DNA from 2 places in the Halomonas sp. IOP_14 genome. Region 2 is predicted to be linked to the other one. Evidence: predicted binding sites of a transcription regulator. Region 2 holds the regulator's gene; the other holds the start of a gene.
What was found. The regulator FliA, encoded in region 2, starts transcription of late flagellar genes. The targets are predictions, from matches to a motif close to CTAAAGTTNNNNNNNNNNCNGCCGATA.

Region 1: K7H09_RS24655 (flagellin) is a predicted target of FliA. The motif match lies at 4,928-4,954, and genes of this name have one in related genera.

Annotation. Positions count from the first base shown of each region.
Region 1 covers NZ_JAINWD010000043.1:6,829-15,820, reverse strand. Annotated here, with positions in the region: gene K7H09_RS20595 (FkbM family methyltransferase) at 1-3,636, opposite strand, end outside; gene K7H09_RS24655 (flagellin) at 3,882-4,901, opposite strand; partial or broken gene K7H09_RS24650 (flagellin N-terminal helical domain-containing protein) at 5,208-5,537, opposite strand; gene fliD (flagellar filament capping protein FliD) at 5,877-7,274, opposite strand; gene fliD (flagellar filament capping protein FliD) at 7,474-8,835, opposite strand; gene K7H09_RS20575 (UDP-glucose dehydrogenase family protein) at 8,965-8,992, opposite strand, start outside.
Region 2 covers NZ_JAINWD010000032.1:20,857-29,848, forward strand. Annotated here, with positions in the region: gene K7H09_RS17875 (sensor domain-containing diguanylate cyclase) at 1-385, opposite strand, end outside; gene K7H09_RS17880 (OmpA/MotB family protein) at 409-1,083, opposite strand; gene K7H09_RS17885 (motility protein A) at 1,089-1,910, opposite strand; gene K7H09_RS17890 (RNA polymerase sigma factor FliA) at 1,951-2,652, opposite strand; gene K7H09_RS17895 (flagellar protein FlhE) at 2,679-3,110, opposite strand; gene K7H09_RS17900 (hypothetical protein) at 3,136-3,708, opposite strand; gene flhF (flagellar biosynthesis protein FlhF) at 3,705-5,888, opposite strand; gene flhA (flagellar biosynthesis protein FlhA) at 5,947-8,034, opposite strand; gene flhB (flagellar biosynthesis protein FlhB) at 8,031-8,992, opposite strand, start outside.

The sequences.
Region 1 (8,992 bases), on a different contig from region 2:
ATTAGTATATACTTTATCTAGGTCAGCGATTTTTTGGCGGAATGTCACGTTCAGTTTTCCGCTTGAAGCTATAGGCGGTAGGGTAACTTGAATCAGGTCTGCATCCTGTTCCTCTTTCCAGAGTTTTTTCCAGTAAGGAAAATTGTGCACCCCCAGGTCAAACGCATACTTGCCTTGGCAAGGCTGTACTTTGGCTTTGATGTGACTCGCCGCTTTTGCCACTATTTCATCGCGTTGTAAGCCTGAATGATTATTTTTCGGCCTTGTTGCCAGAGGCAGCTTGATGTGACCATCAAAGAAAGGTGCTTCATTGCTGATAAGGTCAAATGTCTCGGTGCCAAACAGCATTGTTGTATCAACAGGAAAGCGTTGGAATACTATTCCCGCGTTCTTGGTACTATTCAGTAGAGAGTTGTTCCATCGTGACACATAACCACTCATGAATTTATATGCCAGGAAATAATGCAATACAATATCCCAGAAGCGCTCACTCTGCTCCATGCCGTGGAGTTCACCCAGTAAAGACGTTAATTCCTTTCGGGCTGCTTCATACAACATATCGTGGTTCTTTTTTACTTCATAATAAGAAGGCTCTTGAATGCACTTTTTTTCTAACTGCTGGCTTTCATCAATATTATCGATACTATATTTAGCAATAAAAACAGGTATTGTTTTTTCAGTTACGATCTTGTTGTTTTTAGCACACTCTTTGATGTAGGTAGTGATAATCTTGCGCGCATCGTATAAGGCTTTACCTCTTTTATGTATACTAAAGTCGAGAGCATCCCAATCGAGTACTGGCATTTCTTTTTCTACATCTTGGACAATCGCATCGTGACGTTTTTTGGAGATACCACATTTATGCCAATGGAATTCGCAGTAAAGCTTATCGATGTTGCCAAGAAGCTTTTTCTCAATCAGCCTGTCGAGTATATCGTACTCTGCACCTTCGATATCCATCTTTAGGATAATTCGGTCGTAATGCGGCTCACAATCCTGGATAAAGCGGGCAATATCAACACACTGCGCGGTAATTGTAGGAAACGCCTTATTTTTAACTCTACCGGCATAATCAATTCGCTTGTTCCTAATCAGCGAGCTGCCATCCTCATCCAAGTTGTCTAACGTAAACTTGACCGCATCATCATGAATATATGCTGCTTTCTTGATCAGAAAGGTTGGTGCATCTTTATAGTAATGCCATAGCGTTGGGTTTGGCTCGAAGGTGACACAGTCAAACTCGGGGTTATTCATCATGAATTTAAGCGATGAGCACCCATCATAGCCACCACAGTCAATAAAGAGGCCCTTTTCGCCAGGCTGCAGCGGCTCTTGTGACGCCGCCCGCTGCGTAAAGCTCCGTATTGTGGGGTGCTCTGCAAGAGGTATTTGCTTTTGCCCCTCTCTTTGCGCAGGCACCGAGCTTTCTTCTTCCATTTCTACTAACTGATGCAGCGCTTGAGGAGACGAAACAGGGGCACTCATTTCGCCCTCTACAAACTGCAAATAGTTTTTGGCTTGCAGCTCGCTTACCTGGCTCATCACCTGATAGGCCATGTCGTGGGCATCGAACACAGTATGTAGCAAGAAAACCAGCTTTTGTTTTTGGTTATCATCTAACTGTGTCATTCGCTCCTGCGAGGGCAAGAAAAGCGCGTCTAGACTTTGCAGCTCACTACCAAGCTGTTCATGAGCCTCGCTTTTTTCGGGGAAAAGACTTTGATAGCTAGCATCATTAAATCGATAAAAGCGGAAGCCGTTACAGCTTGCCCAGTGCTGTAACTCGGCAAGGCTTGGCTGATTTTTATGAGTGGGCTGAAACGCCACACGGGCTTGAATCAACAGAGCATCTTTAAGCGCTTTCTCTCCATGTTCAAGTATACTTGAGACATTGCTTAATTCATCTAGTATCAGCCAATCTAAGCTAGGCAAGCCTTCGATGCTATCTAGCGCGACAGTATTAATCGGTAACTGGGTTAATACGTTAGCGCCTTGACGGTGGCGCTCAGGCAAAGACTCTAGGGGCAATAGGGTAAGAGTACTACTTAAAGCAGCATCCAGGCAGGCGTTAAGTTTGCTAGGCTGCCCATCTCCCAAAAGTGCGTGCTGAAAAAGCTGAATATGATCATGGCCTTCATAGGCTTGAGGGTTGCTCACTTCACTCGCCGGATCAAACGCTAATATTGTAAAAGCACTTGTTTTAGCTAATTTATCTGCAGCTCCCGTTTTGATCAACTTGGCGCGGTTATCTAAAACCACCACCTTTCCTTTTAGCTCCCAACTAAAATTACTGGTTGCCGCTTCTAAAGCGTTTGCAACAGAGATAGCGGCTACATTATGCTCTGCCCTAGGTGCTGTATTAGCATCGCTCAGGTCTTCTTGCATAATAGAAGACGGTATGACTGGTTCTGAAACTATCTCGAATGGGACATTTAAACCCGGGTCTTTAGCTCGACCAGCAAGCTTATGCATATGCGCTTTACGCTGCGAAATCGAAAAATCTTTGTTACCCGCTTTTTGCGCTACCAAAGGTGTAAGCGCTTGCACTAAGCGCGCTGTGCTGACATCAATATGGTGCTTTTCTTTGCCAACTTTATAGGCCTTCTCAACATAATCTTGATAAAGCGCTTCATCGTCAAAGAGGTTCACCACTGCATCATAAAGTGGCTGAAGCTCTTCTTCATTCAATATATGTTTGTAGGGTTTTTCATGACATTGCTCAGGAAAGTCTAACAAAATGCCACCGTTCTCAACCAAACCAGCGCTTCCGCCGTGGTTACTCACAATAGCAGGTATGCCATTGAGCATGGCCTCTGCCAGCACTCGCGCACCGCTTTCCCACCATAAACTAGGCGCCACTAACACTCGGGAGCGCTTATATACGGGCAGCATATCGTTAGTATTTTTTGTAACTATAACGTTATTAAGTTGTTCACGTGATTCACCCAGCAATTGAGTCGCTTCTTTTAGTACGGAAGACCAATCGCCACGAGCTTCCACTACTTCCAGTGAAATATCCGGGTGCTCTTTTTCTAGCTTAAGGGCCAGTTGTACAAAAATACTGGCTCCTTTCTCAAAAGTCGGATTTATAAACGTTAAATTTTTACGCTGATGATGCTCGGCGACAAAACATGCAGGGTCAATAAACTTACCAACAGGCTTAGCTAGAAAGCCGACTTTCTCTTGGTATAACTTCGCTGTTTGTTCAGTGTCGGTAAGCACAAGCGCCACATCGCGGCACCAACGAGGTGACATATAATTGCCGTTAACCAAATAGAAAGCAGAAGGAATACTGCGGAACCGTGCTTCATCAGCAATAAGTAGTTCTAATGTTTGCCCCCCATAAAACCAGACAATATCAGGCTTAAAGCTGTCCAGTAGATAGCAGTACTGATTCAGCCATATTTCTTCTTCATGCGCTATCATCTGTGTACGAAATGAATTCTGAGTTACTAAGAGCTGGTGGGTTAGCACCCCGTCATTAACATCAACTATTTTATGGCGGTGTGCAGCGATACTTGGTGCCTTATCCTTTAAAAGACTTCCACCTTTAGGATTATCAAAAATGGTTGCCCCTAGGATTTGAACCTCATAGCCTTGCATCGCCAGCTGTGTCAGCATTTGTCGAACACTCATACTCGCTCCACTGGATGTATCCAGTAAGCAGTAAGGGTTCGCCCACAATATGCGTGGCCTGCGTTTTTGCGAGGTGGCGGGCGCCAATTTCTTTGCCATGCTGAATTCCTATACGTTATTTCTCAGGTTAACACCTTGGTTTTTATGCTACGTGAAAGGCGCTGACCTGAAAACAAAAACCGGCCCCACGAAGAGGCCGGTTCATTTTGCTTAATAATAAAGCAACGTTTATTTTAGGCTTCAGATTAGCCGAGCAGAGAAAGAACGTTCTGCGGCAGCTGGTTGGCCTGGGCCAGTACTGAAGTACCTGCTTGCTGCAGGATCTGTGCGCGAGTCATGTTAGCGACTTCAGTTGCGTAGTCAGCATCTTCGATACGTGAGCGTGCAGCAGAGAGGTTAGTCTCGTTGGTGCTCAAGTTGGTAATGGCAGACTCGAATCGGTTTTGTACGGCACCCAGCTCAGAACGAAGGCTATCTACTTGTGCTAATGCAGCATCCAATGTCGCCATCGGGTCTACAGTAGAATCCCCAGCGGTCGTTTCAGAAGTCGTAATACCCTCATCATTAACGTAAACCGCTGCGCCCACGTTGGCTTCATACTTATCTGCACCCGTTCCACCTGCAACTGTTACCTCGCCAGTATCGGCATTGATGTTGTAGTTGGTTACATATGAAGCGACTGTAGTTAACTCGCCGTCGCCATCCTTATAGGTGCTAGTTGCAGTAGTCGTAGAAGCGCCAAACGCAACACTACCAGTAGCAAGCCCTTGATCAACAGTAGCGACCGTACCTGTTGTTCCAGCATCATTCATTGCGGCTTTTACGTCGGCAGTAGTAACCGTAGTCTCGTAAGTTAAATCAGTGCCGTCTCCATTGTATTCAGAACTACCAACAGACAAGGTAGAACCAGCATTTGTCGCTGTTGCATCCAATAGGTTTTCGATGGTTGCAGCAGTACCACCAGAACCCAGGTTGTTGGTAAGCTCGCCGTTACTTGAGATATAAGCAGCCTGTCCATTTAAGGTGATATCGCCCGTTGAGGTGATTTCAAACTCAGCAACATCATCGCCAGCCAGCTTATAAGTGCCTGTCGTTGTACCGCTAGTGGGGGTGAGCTTAGCACCCTCTGCCACAATGGCTGAACCAGTAGCACCGCCACTACCATCAACTGTTTCAGTAACGGTAAAGTTACCTGCAGCCGCATCATACGTATAGGTTCCAGAGCCAGCACCACCCGATACTTTCACTGTGTTGCCGTCTGCCATGGTAGCAAGCACGTCGTCAAACGTTGCATCGTCGTGAGTAGTAGTAACTTTATAAAGGCCTGCCGTGCCACCACTGGCCACGCCACCCGCAGCAACGACATCAGTTACTGTTGCTTTTTCGTTCTGAGTTTCACCACTGCCGTTAACGTTAAAACCGTTCAGGCCTAGGGTGCTAGAACTAATCTGTTGCAGGTTGACTGAAATAGTTTGGCCGTCGTCTGCACCCACCTGAATTTTCAGACCGTTGTCGCTAGATAGTACTTTAGTTCCGTTGAAATCGGTCTCTTCAGAGATGCGATCAATTTCAGAAAGGCGTTGGTTGATTTCGTCCTGAATGGAGTCAAGGTCAGACTGGCTATTAGTGCCGTTTGTCGCCTGAACGGCCAATTCACGAACACGCTGCAAGTTGTCGTTTACTTGGTTCAAACCACCTTCAGCGGTCTGTGCGATGGAGATACCATCGTTGGCGTTACGCTGTGCCTGACCAAGGCCGGTGATTTGTGCGCTGAAACGGTTGGCAATGGCTTGGCCAGCGGCATCGTCTTTAGCACTGTTGATGCGAAGACCAGAGCTCAAACGCTCCATAGAGGTTTGCAGGCTATTCTGCGATTCACGCAGGTTCTGCTGGCCGATCATCGACGTGATGTTGGTATTGATCACTGACATGGTGTGATACTCCTTGCTTTGGACACTGGCCTTGAAGGCCCGCTTTTCGGCCACTGTTTGTGCCGTTATATTAATTAACGGCGCAGCGAGGGGAATCTTTAGGGGAAGTCGTAAAAAAAGATGTAAAAGTAGGTAACTGAAAGGTGGGAGTTTTCATGCTTGGGCCAGGAGGCCCCGAGAGGTTGAGATTGCTTCGCTGTGCTCGCAATGACATACCCGCTTCTTGATACAGTTTCGTTGTGGTTCCAAAGCAAAAGCAGCGCCAAGCGCTGCTTTTGTCGTGATCAAACGCTAGTTATCGATGCAACACTACTTTTTACGCCCTAGCTGGGCATCAAGCGCATCAAATTGTTGGGTTAGATAAGAGCTCATGCTGTTCATTTGCGCAACCATCACATCCAACTGACTAAACTGACTGCGGTAGCGTGAGATGGTGCTTTCAATGCTTTTTTCCATACGCGCATAGCGAGTATCTAGGCTTTTCACCTGGTTTTCAGCACCGCTGATGGCTCCCTTAATGACGCCGTTGCTACCAAGCATCTGCCCGATGGATGTTTCAAGCTTGCCAGCTAGGCCACTCTTTGTGCCCTCACCAGCAAAAAAGGCGCTAAGCGCTTGGGGGTTGTTCGCTACTAGATCACTAAGCTTGGCGTCATCGGTTTTTAACGTTCCGTCACGCTGAAGCGTGATCCCCAATTGGCTCAAAGTGGATAGCTCGCCTCCTTCCACACCCCCGGTTAACGCGCTGCGTAAGCGTGACTCAATGGTACGCACGGCACTGTCGCCTAATAGCACCGCTGCACTGCCACTTTCGCTGTCGAACGCGGTTAGTTTACCCACCGTGCCTTTTAAATCATTGAACGCTTTTACGAAGCCGTTAATCGCTTCGCGCTGTTTTAGCGTGTCGCGTTCGATGTTGACCGTGCTAGAAGCGGTTTCGCCCTCTTCAATACTGAGCTCAGCAAGGTTGAGCGTTACGCCTTGAATGGCGCCTTCAATTTGGTTCTTGGCGCTGCTAATCGCTATACCATTAACTGTTAACGCCGCATCCTGCCCTTGTTGCTTGGCCCCGGCTTCTGTTGCTTCACCGAATGGGCCGGTGACGACAGCATCGGCTGCATCTACAAAGCTAAAACTGTCGATAGAGGCTTCAACACCGGTTGCTTTGGAGCTTAGCGCCAGGCGGTAGCCTTCACCATCATTGATAATAGTGGCATTAACACCGGAATTTTTATCAGCATTGATTGCGTCACGAATACTATTTAGCGTGCTATCGGCTGCGATAGCGATATCGACTGAGTCGCCACTGCCAAAGGTGAGCTTGAGCGAGGTGGCACCTTGTAAATCGAGCGCCTGATCTTTTTCGTCTACACGCCCTGAAGCAAGCGTACCAGATGTTGCCAACTGACTGACTTCTACTCGGTAGCTACCTGGCAATGCACTCGCGGTTGTCGTGGCGGTAATACCATCGCCGCGCACATTGGCAGAAAGGCTTTGGTAGAGCTTGGGGTCATTGATTTTCGCGACAGCATCTTGGAACGCATCGAGAGAGGTTTGCAGTTGGCCGTAGGCAGAAATTTTGGCTTCTTGCTGCTTTTTTTGAAGCGTAATGGGGGCAAGCTTGCCACGCTCCGCGTCCTGAAGTTGATCCAACAGGCCGGTCAGGTCGAGTCCCGAGCCAACGCCAAGAGAGGTTATTGTCGCCATACTGGATGTTCCTCAGTGAAAAGGCTAAACCAAAAACATTACGCGCATCGGTTGCGCAAGAAAGTTTGATAGTTAACTTATCGACTAAACAGAGGGCAACTTTAGCGCTTTTTCTTTCGTTAACTGGGCTATTTTGTTTTTATCAACAAAAACGCCTGCTTAGCGCAGGCGTCAGATACGTCAATTTCTAGTTGCCGTATCAGTTACGGCCAAGCTGGGCATCCAGGGCATCAAATTGCTGGGTGAGATAGCTGCTGGTTTGGTTCATTTGCGCAATCATGCCATCCAACTGACCAAACTGGGCACGGTAACGAGACATTGTTTGCTCAATTGACTGTTCCATGCTGGTATAACGCTCTACAAGCGATGCTTTGAGACTTTCCGCCCCGCTAATCGCTCCTTTCACTCGGCCGTTAGGGCTAATCAATTGTTCGACTGCTGTATTAATTTGCCCCGCCATACCCGCTTCATCTGTATCGCCTGCGAAGAAGGTTGCAAGTGCGCCTTGATCATTAGCAATGGCATCATCAAGCTTGTCTTGATCAATCTCAAGCTTGCTGTACCCGAGCCCGCCATCGTACTTTTGTGAAATACCGATATCACTAAGGATGGAGAGCTCCCCCTCAACAGCCCCACCCAACACGCCACGCAAGCGCGATTCGACGGTGCGTACAACGCTATCGCCCAATAGCTCACCGGCCTCGCCAGTTTCGGAGTTGAAGCTGGTTAGATCACCAATCTTATCTTTAAGATCGTTATAGGCATTCACGAAACCCGTTACAGCTTCACGAACTTTTAGCGTATCTTGCTCTACTTTAACAGTGCTCTCGCCCTCTTCTTGAAGGTTCAGCGTTACACCCTGAATAGCGCCCTCCACCTGATTAGTGGGGCTGGTAATGGCGATGCCGTTAACGGTAAGCGCTGCATCAGTACCGCTTTGCAGCGTATTGGTGGTATCTGCAGCAAAAGGGGCAGCACCGTCAAAACTGAAGTTATCAATTGAAGCATCTGCACCGGTTTCGCTAGAACTTAATGCTAGACGAAAATTGCTGCCGTCATTCACGATAGTGGCATTAACGCCCGAATCTTCAGTGGCGTTAATGGTATCGCGAATATCCTCTAAGCTACTATCAGCCGTGATTGATATCTCTTTGGTGGAGCCATCAGCAAAGCTTAAGGTTAGTATTTGATCCGCCACCGTGATGGCTTCGTCTGATGTCGCCACCCCGTCTGAAGCAAGTGTGCCGCGAGTGGCTAGAGTATCTACAGTAACGTTATAGCTACCTGGCTGCGCTTCCGCATCAGCAGCGGCGGTAATGGCTGAACCACCCACGTTAGTGGAGAGACTTTCGTAAAGAGCACTGTCATTCAGCGCATCAGCGGCCGTTTGAAACTGCGAAAGGGCGCTCTGAAGCTGCCCATAGGCGGAAATCTTGGTCTGCTGGATTTCCTGGCGCTCCTTAATCGGCACAAGCTTCTCTTCCTCAGCCTCTTTCAACTGATCTAATAAACCGTTGAGATCCAAGCCTGAACCGATGCCGAGCGATGTAATGGAAGCCATACTTTACCGTCCTCTTTTATAACGTCATCACGCTGTTGCTCATTCTGCTCGTGAAGAAATTTATCATCCTAGTAGTTAATAACTATCGACCATCTAAAATTAAACTTAAACTTTTTTTTCGCTCACCAGCTAATCGTGGCTCTTTCGCCCTACCCCT
Region 2 (8,992 bases):
GCTCTTCCTGGTGGGTTGCGTCGGCTAAATGCATCAGCCGCTCATTGACTGTGCCAAGCAGGCGGCGCTTACCTTGGGGGTTGAGTGGCTCAATCTCGACGATGACCTTCCCACCTGCTCGGTAAGCATAGAGCTGAAAACGCATGTTGCTATGCTTGGAACGAATAAACACCAGCGGGCCGGAGAGTTTCTGCTGCCCCTGCAACTCGCGGCGCACCCGCTGGCTTAGCCGTTTTCCTAACACATAGGCAAGAGTGTGCGGCCCATTTTCAGGGCGCTCAATACCGGTCAAGCGGGTTAAGTTGGTGCTACTGGCTTGAATGCGGCGACAATCGGCATCTAAAACCAGCAGAGCTCCAAACGACTGCAACCGCGGGTGGTACATGGACACAAACGTGGCCTCGCAATCTATTCACCCTCGACCTGCTGCCTTAGCAACAACTCTACGCGACGGTTGGCAGCTCGGCCCTCCGCCGTTGCGTTCGGTTCCATGGGTTGGGTGTCGGCATAACCGACGGCCCGCATACGAGAGATATTGAATCCTTGGCGCTCTAAATGCCTCACCACAGCGATAGCCCGCGCTGATGAAAGCTCCCAATTAGAGGGGAAGCGGGCCGTTGAAATAGGCACGCTGTCGGTGTGGCCTTCTACCGAAATCTGACCGTCAAAACGGGTCAGCACATCGATAAGGCTTTCTACCACCTCTTGCCCACGGGAAGTCAGTACAGCTTGACCGCTGGGAAATAAAAGGCTGGTATCAATACGTAACGTGACCCCTTCACTCCCTTGCGAAACACTGACACCGGGGATGTCGAGCCCATCAAACTGCGGCTGAACCCCTGAATGGCGGGGCTGAATACCAGTGGCTAGAGACGCCAGCGGCAATGATGATACAGCGCTAGCCGAGCGCATGAAAGCAGTATCAGCCGCCTCACCGCCTCCCGGCGGTGTCAGTGAAAGCAGCAGCACAAAGAGCGTGATTAGCAGCGTCAGCACATCCAAATAGCTGGTTAGCCAACCCTCGTCACCATCGCCTGGCGACGGCGTCATTTCCAGTGCGTGGCGCGTATCACGGTCAAGCATCTGGCCTACCCCTTCGCCGCCGCACTAACCGACGAATCAGGCCTTGGTTTGACGCTGTTATCACGGATCTCATCGTGATAGTTAGCTACAAACGAGTTGAGGGTCTCTTCAATAAACGACGGCAGGCGGCGCTTGGTAATCAGCGAAATACCTTCCAGCACCATGTTCATGGTAATCAGCCGCTCTTCGGTGCGGCGCTCGAGTTTCACCGCAATCGGCTTAAACACCAAGTTGGCGAGTAAAATGCCGTAGAAGGTGGTGAGCAGGGCCACCGCCATGCGCGGGCCGATCACCTGCAGGTCGCCTGCGTCCATGACTTCCAGCATATTGACCAGCCCCACCAGGGTGCCGATCATGCCAAATGCGGGTGCGTAGGTGGCCATGGTACGGAATATTTGTGCCTCAGCATGCTCACGCGCTTTAAGACGGGCAATGCGCCAACGCAGCATGTCAAAAATTTCATCCTCTTTGGTGTTGGCAATGACCAGTTGGATCCCGGTACGCAAAAACGGGTTTCGGGTATGCTCCAACTCGCGCTCGACAGCACGTACATCGCCCTTAAACCAGAGTCGCGACATATCCACCAATTCGCGGATATCGTCACGCATATAGGTATTTTCGCGCCGGAATACCAAGCCCACCAACCGTACGACACGCAGCACCTCTTTCAGCGGATAGCTGATAAAGGTTGCCGCTAGGGTACCGGTCACCACAATGGCCAAACCCGGCAAATTGATAAAACTTTCAGGGGACTCTGCGGTGAAAAACAGCACGCTCACCAACAGTAGTATGCTGGCAAATATGCCTATCAGCGTCGAAGGGTTCATCCACGGCTCCTTGCCGGTCACAAGTGAGTAAAAAGAGGTGTTATGCCGAGTCGTGTAAACGCGCGCGTAAGCGGCTGACGGCTTGGCTGTGCAGTTGTGAAACGCGTGACTCCGTGACGCCCAACACAGCCCCTACTTCCTTAAGGTTGAGTTCTTCTTGGTAGTACAGCGCCATTAGCAGCTTTTCACGCTCTGGCAGCGCTTCAATTGCCTCAATCAACGTTTGTCGTTGCTGGCCGTCTAGCAACTGCTCGAACGGTGAATTAGCCAATTCATTATTGCTAGGCTCGCCACCATCGGCCACCAGCTCTTCAAACGGCAACAGTTGACCACTGTTGGTGTCGTTGAGGAGCTGCTGATACTCACTCAACGGCATTTCAAGGTGTTGGGCGATTTCGTTCTCTTCTGGTGCCCGTCCGAGCTGTTGCTCTAATTGACGAACGGCACTGTCAACCGCTCGCGCTGAGCGGCGCACGCTGCGGGGCAACCAGTCGCGGGTACGTAATTCATCCATCATTGCACCGCGAATACGCTGACTGGCAAACGTCGCGAACGTTGCTCCCTGGGTGGCATCGAAGCGCCCCAGTGCTTCCAGCAGCCCTACCATCCCGGCTTGAATAAGGTCGTCGAGCTCAATGCTGGCTGGCAAACGGACCTGAAGCGTCAAGGCCTGACGTCGTACCAGTGGCATGTATTGCGTCAACAGCTCACTCTGTTTGATCCTGCCTTGTGCTGTGTACATCCTCTCGCCTCGCGTCTATCCAGCCTTCACTGATAGTTCACAATCATTTGCAGCCCCTGGACACGAACAGGCCGCTGCCCCGGACGTAAAGCGAAGCGAAAATGCAACGGCGCATCCGCGGCAAACCCCGCCAGGGCAGTGGTAGTCCCCCGCATGCCAGCTAACGCAACGCACTGCTCAGGATGGCACAGCCAAGCGTTTAATAACGCACCAGGGGGATATTGAAACTGCCAATGAATACGCCCGAGCTGTGCTGACTCCACATTGTTAGCAGCAGCGGGTGGGGTAGCGTTTTGACTAGCACTTGCCCTATCACTCATCGCTACCATCAGACCTGGTATCTGGCTGCTCCAGCTACCGGGTGTCGCCTGAGCGTTTCCCGTTAACCCTGCTAGTAGACACCCTGTCAGCAGTACTGGGCTCAGTAGCAGTCTCCCTCTTAATAGCCAGCTTAGCATGCTTGGTCTCCTCAGCAGAGTGCGCTCATCGTGCAAGTACCAACAGCTCCATATTTAAGTAGTAATCAGCTGCCTCACGCAAGTTATTGAGCAACCCTTGACGCGGCAAATGCGGCTCGTGGAGCGCCAGCAAACGGCGCGGCCCGCCACGCTCATGTAATTGACGCAAGGTACGGAACATGGAAGCAAAGGTATCGGCATCGCTACTGATCCACAGTGCCCAACGGCTGTATTGATCGCAAAGTTGGGCTAGGTCGGCCGTTTCGGCCATGACGATATGAATATCCCAATCCTCAGGATCACCGGCCCAGCTTCGACCTAACGTCGACCACTGCCCTAATCTTGCTTTAACCTTGTTCACCTGGGCTGCACCACTACCTGGTAGCCCGACCACAATAAGCGGAATTTTGGGCTGGTGCGCTACCACCGTTGCTGGCTCTTCCACCGCTGCAGCTGTCGGCGTTAACAGAGAGGTAGGCTGTTTAGATTCCGGCACGTGTTCTGCCGCCGCAACATCAACTGTACCCTCAGCTTGCTGCTGTTGGCGCTGCAGGTTTGCCCACTTGCGTAGACCCGATGCTTGATCCTGTTCGCTCACACCACGCCCTCTCGACTAACACTGCCCATTTGACGAATCGCATCTCGTGCCATAAAGGCGTAGACCAGTGCATCAAGCATGCCGGTATCGCGGCGGCGACGGCTGTTGCCTAACAGGTTGAGCAGATCGCCACGCAGCGTCTGCGCCTCCTCATCATCAGCAACATCGAGATGCCCGGCGACCGATGCCACACCGCTGGCCATCAATAGGCGAACTTCAGCATTTAGATCCCCGCTATCGGCCTCTTTTAACTGCTGCCACGCGCGACGCGTCAAGGCGGCCAAGCCTTCGCTTTGCAGCTGGGTTAACAGCAGTGAGAGCACCTCTGCTCCTAGCCGAGCGGGGGTAAGCCAGTAGCGGCGCGCCACTACTTTGGCGCTTTCCGGATCGCGAACTTCACCGAACCAGGCGAGTAGAGCCGTGCCGCTGGCGTCCTCGACTTCGGCGTAGGCAGTCCACAGTTGCACCGATTGGCCACGAAAACGCACGCCCACATGGTGCGTTAGCACACTGTCACTAAATAGCTGGCGGATAGATTGACGTTCGTGGTGAAAGCGTAACCGATGACTGGGGGCCACTTGGCTGACCCAGGTCAAGTGCTCAGCTTCCAGCCACGCTAGTGCATCCGGTTCAGGGAAGCGCGGCAGTAAGTGCACCGCTACACCGCTCGATGCCGACAGCGCGGCTAAGCGTGGCTGCCATCCTGCGGCGTGGCGATGCTGCAGCCAGGGTAGCGCCAGCCAGGCACCATCCGTGTCCAGGCCAATGTCCGGCATTGCCCAGTCGCAGCCGCGCTCATTGCGCCGCGGAAACCACGCCATCCCTAAGGTGGTCTTTGCCGCTGGATAACCGGCAAGTAATGCATCCAAATGCGTTTCCTGCAAACGACTAGGCAGCGAAGCTAGGTTCCAGATCTCTTCTAATTCCGCAAATCCCGTGACACGTTGGCGCAACCTCGCCAATAGCGACGACAAACGACGCCCTTGGCCCAGGACATCCCGCGACCAGCGCGGCATTCCCATCGGCGCATCGGCACTTTGCACCCGTTCACGCTGAGGAGTCGCGGTACTCAGCGCTTGATCCACTAGCGCATCGGGGGCGGCAAGGGCCATATCTTCGGGCACCTGCTGACCATTAGAACCAAACAGGACGCGCATCCCGTGACGCATAATAATATCTAACACTGGAGCCAGACGTCCCGCCTCATCCTGTTTGGTGATAATACAGTCATCTAACTCTGCGCCCGCCGCCCGCGCGGCCTGACGGTAGCGCAGCACCACTTCTTCGAGGGTTTCCGGTTGGCTGGCAGCATTGAGTAGCAGCACCAAACGTACCCGCGAGCGTCCTCCTTGCAGGTGGGCAATCTGCTCTATCACCCGCTGGTCACGCTGACTCATGCCTACGGTGTCGATAATTACCCACTGCTTGCCCTGCAGGCGGCCCAGCAAATCGTCGATGGGCTGTTCGGCATCCAAGGCGTACATCGGGGTATCCAGCAGGCGCGCATAAATGCGCAACTGCTCATGGGCACCGATCCGGAAGCTGTCGGTGGTAACCAGCGCTACCGGGCGCGTGCCGTGGCGCATCACAAAACGAGCGGCCAGCTTGGCGGTGGTGGTGGTTTTACCTACCCCCGTTGGCCCCACCAGGGCAACAATGCCGGTTTGGTCGAAAAAGCTTGCTTCATCGTTGAGTACGTAAAGGCGATCCATTAACTGCTGTCGCAGCCACTGCAGTGGGGCTTCGCTATCGCCGTCTAACCTGGTTAGCGATGCAGGCAACCCAGCCAGCAGTTCATCGGCAATTTCGCTGCTAAAACCCACATTCCATAGCAGTTGACGCAGCCGTGCAGCCGTTCCGGTGGGCGCTGCTGGCGATGGTGAAGCAGTATGGGTTGACTGGCTGTTTGCCAGCAGCGCTCGCATATCCTGCATTTCGCGCAGTAAGCGCTCGCTCATCGCCTGCATGGGGTCTTGCGCTGGGGGTGCTGTCGGCGTTTCGGGTGGTGCAGGTTCTGGTGAGGGTTCAAAGTGGTCGATGGCTTCATCCGCCATCGCTAAAATTTCAACGCCCCCTTCGGTACGCCGATTTGCGACAATCAAGGCGTCTTCACCGAGCGTTTCACGCACTTGGCGCATCACATCACGACTATTGGCTCCCACGAAACGTCTAACGCTCATGATTTACCCTTGCCTGTTCTGAAAATGGACGACGCTAGCCTATCACGGCGTGCCATCTTTAACGTCCGCCGACCACTGTGGTCACTCTTAATGTGCGATCGTCGGGAATTTCAGCCTGGGACAGTACCGACATATGGCGTAACCGGCGACGCAAGAAGCGCGACAGCACCGCCCTTAGTGAATGTTGCACGACCAGCACCGGCGGCTCGCCGGAACTTTCGTGACGCTCCAGCGCCTGCTGGGCCTGGGTCATCAGCGTTTCTGCCAACCCGGGCTCCATGGCGCCGTTGCCATTCATGGCCTGTACCAGCACTTGTTCCAGTTGAGCATCCAGCCCCATGACATTGAGTGTCTCCTGCCCCGCAAACCACTGCTGGACAATGGCGCGCCCCAGCGAGACTCGCACCAGCGCCGTCAGCTCATTAGGATCTTTTTGCTGTGTGGCGTACTCGGCCAGGGTATCGAGAATAGTGCGCATGTCGCGGATAGAGACATCTTCGTCAAGCAGGTTTTGCAAGATGCGCTGCAGTACCGTCAATGAAATAGCTTTGGGGATCACCTCTTCGACCAACGCTTTTTGATCATCGCCCATTTTATCCAGCAACTTCTGTACTTCCTGACGGCCCAGCATCTCGGGTGAATGACGGTGCAACAAGTGGTTCAAGTGGGTCGCTATGACGGTACTGGCATCCACAACGGTGTAGCCATACACCTGGGCATGCTCACGCTGGTTGCTATCAATCCAGACAGCGGGCAAGCCAAAAGCGGGATCCTGAGTATGGGTGCCCTGCAGCTCGCCCGATACCTGCCCGGGGTTAATCGCTAGCCATTTACCTGGTTGTGCCTCGGCGCGACCAATCTCGGCGCCTTTCATGGAGAGTACATAGGCGTTCGGCGGCAGCTCCAAATTATCACGGATATGGACGACCGGCGGCAGGAAACCCACTTCTTGGGCAAACTTCTTACGTACGCTCTTAATGCGCCCGAGCAGCTCGCCTTTTTGACGCGAGTCCACCAGCGGGATTAAGCGATGGCCCACTTCCAGGCCAAGCGTATCGACCAGTTGCACATCTTCCCAACTCGCTTCGGGAGTCTCCTGTAAAGGCACCGGTGCCGCGGCAATCTCCTCCTTGACCAACGCCTTCTCTTTTTGGCGCGTTAACAGCCATGCCAGGCCAGCCAACAACGCGGTAAAGAATAGAAATACGAAATTGGGCATGCCAGGTACCATACCCAGCATGCCCATCACCACGGCAGCCAAAATCAGTACCTGAGGATTAACGAACAATTGGCTAAGCATTTGCTGGCCAATATCTTCGTTCGTATCCATGCTGACCCGGGATACTGTGACACCCGCGGCGGTGGAGATCACCAAAGCAGGGATTTGCGCCACCAGGCCATCACCAATCGCCAACAACATATAGGTCTGACCAGCAGCGCCAAAGCTCATATCGTGCTGCAGCATGCCAATCATCAGCCCGCCGATGATATTGACCACCATAATCACCAAACCGGCAATGGCATCGCCACGGACAAACTTACTTGCGCCGTCCATGGAACCAAAGAAATCCGCCTCTTGAGAAACCTCCGCGCGGCGCTTTTTGGCGTCTTCTTCGCCGATCAAGCCGGCGTTCAGATCGGCATCGATGGCCATCTGCTTACCAGGCATTGCATCCAGGGTAAAGCGCGCACCCACTTCGGCAATACGGCCAGCACCTTTGGTGATAACCATAAAGTTGATGATGACAAGAATCAGGAAGACCACTAGGCCAACAGCGAAATTACCGCCGACCAGAAACGCCCCGAACGCTTCAATGACCTTACCCGCAGAGGCGCCGCCTTGGTGGCCCTCCATCAGCACCACACGGGTAGAAGCCACATTGAGCGACAGGCGCAGCAGCGTAGTAAATAGCAACACGGCAGGAAACGCCGCAAAGTCCAGCGGCTTCTGCGTAAACATGCTGACCAATAACACCATAATGGCCAGAGCGATGTTGAAGGTGAAGAGTAAATCCAGGGCGAAGGGAGGCAAGGGCACAATCATCATGCCCAAAATCATGAGGATGAGCAGCGGCCCGACCAGCAGCTTCATGCGCACATCACCCATCCAGTCGCGCCGACCTACTAGCTGACTCAAGCCTTTCATGGTTGCGCCTCATTACCACCGGCGCCATGCCCGGGGCTTTCCATCTCCGGCGGAACCGGCAGGTTATCGGGGGTTGGGGGCACCTCGCCTCCTTGTTGTGATACTTGCTTGAGGCGGTAGGCCCAGGCCATTACTTCCGCCACCGCGGTATACAGTTCGGCAGGTACTTCTGCATCTAGATCGACGTGATGATACAGGGCCCGCGCCAATGGTGCTGCCTGCAAGCGAGGCACGCCTGCCTCTTCAGCGATTTCGCGAATGCGTACAGCCACTGCGTCGGCGCCTTTTGCCACCAGCCGCGGGGCGCCCATACTGCCTTCCTGATAAGTCAGTGCTATCGCGTAGTGCGTAGGGTTGGTGATGATGACATCCGCTTCGGGTACTTTGCTCATCATCCTGCCCCGCGCCATGGCCTGCTGCTGCTGGCGAATGCGCGCCTTCACATGCGGGTCGCCTTCGGACTCTTTGTGCTCACGCTTAATCTCTTCCTGACTCATGCGCAGCTTCTTAGCATTGTCCCAGAGCTGGAAAGGGACATCGATCAAAATGACCACGATCAACACCAGCACCATTAGCCCAGCTGCCTGAGCCGCCATGCTTAAGGCATTGGTTAGCGCTTGCTGGATAGGCTGATCCATTAGCGCCATAAATTTGCCGATGTTGAAATACAAAAACGTCGCAGCCACGCCCCCTACCAGAAACGATTTGGCAATCGCTTTTGCCAATTCGATCAGAGCCTGGGTGGAGAAGATACGCTTTACGCCCTTAATAGGGTTTAGCTTGGAAAACTTGGGCTGCATCGATTTACCCGATATCAGCCAGCCTCCCATCAGCCCAGGGGCAACTAATGCAATGATGGCTAACAGTAAAAACAGCGGCATCATGGCAAATAGCGTGCGCTGACCAAGGTCCAGCGCATTGACCAGCATCGGCGTACTTTCCATTGCCTGGCGGCGCT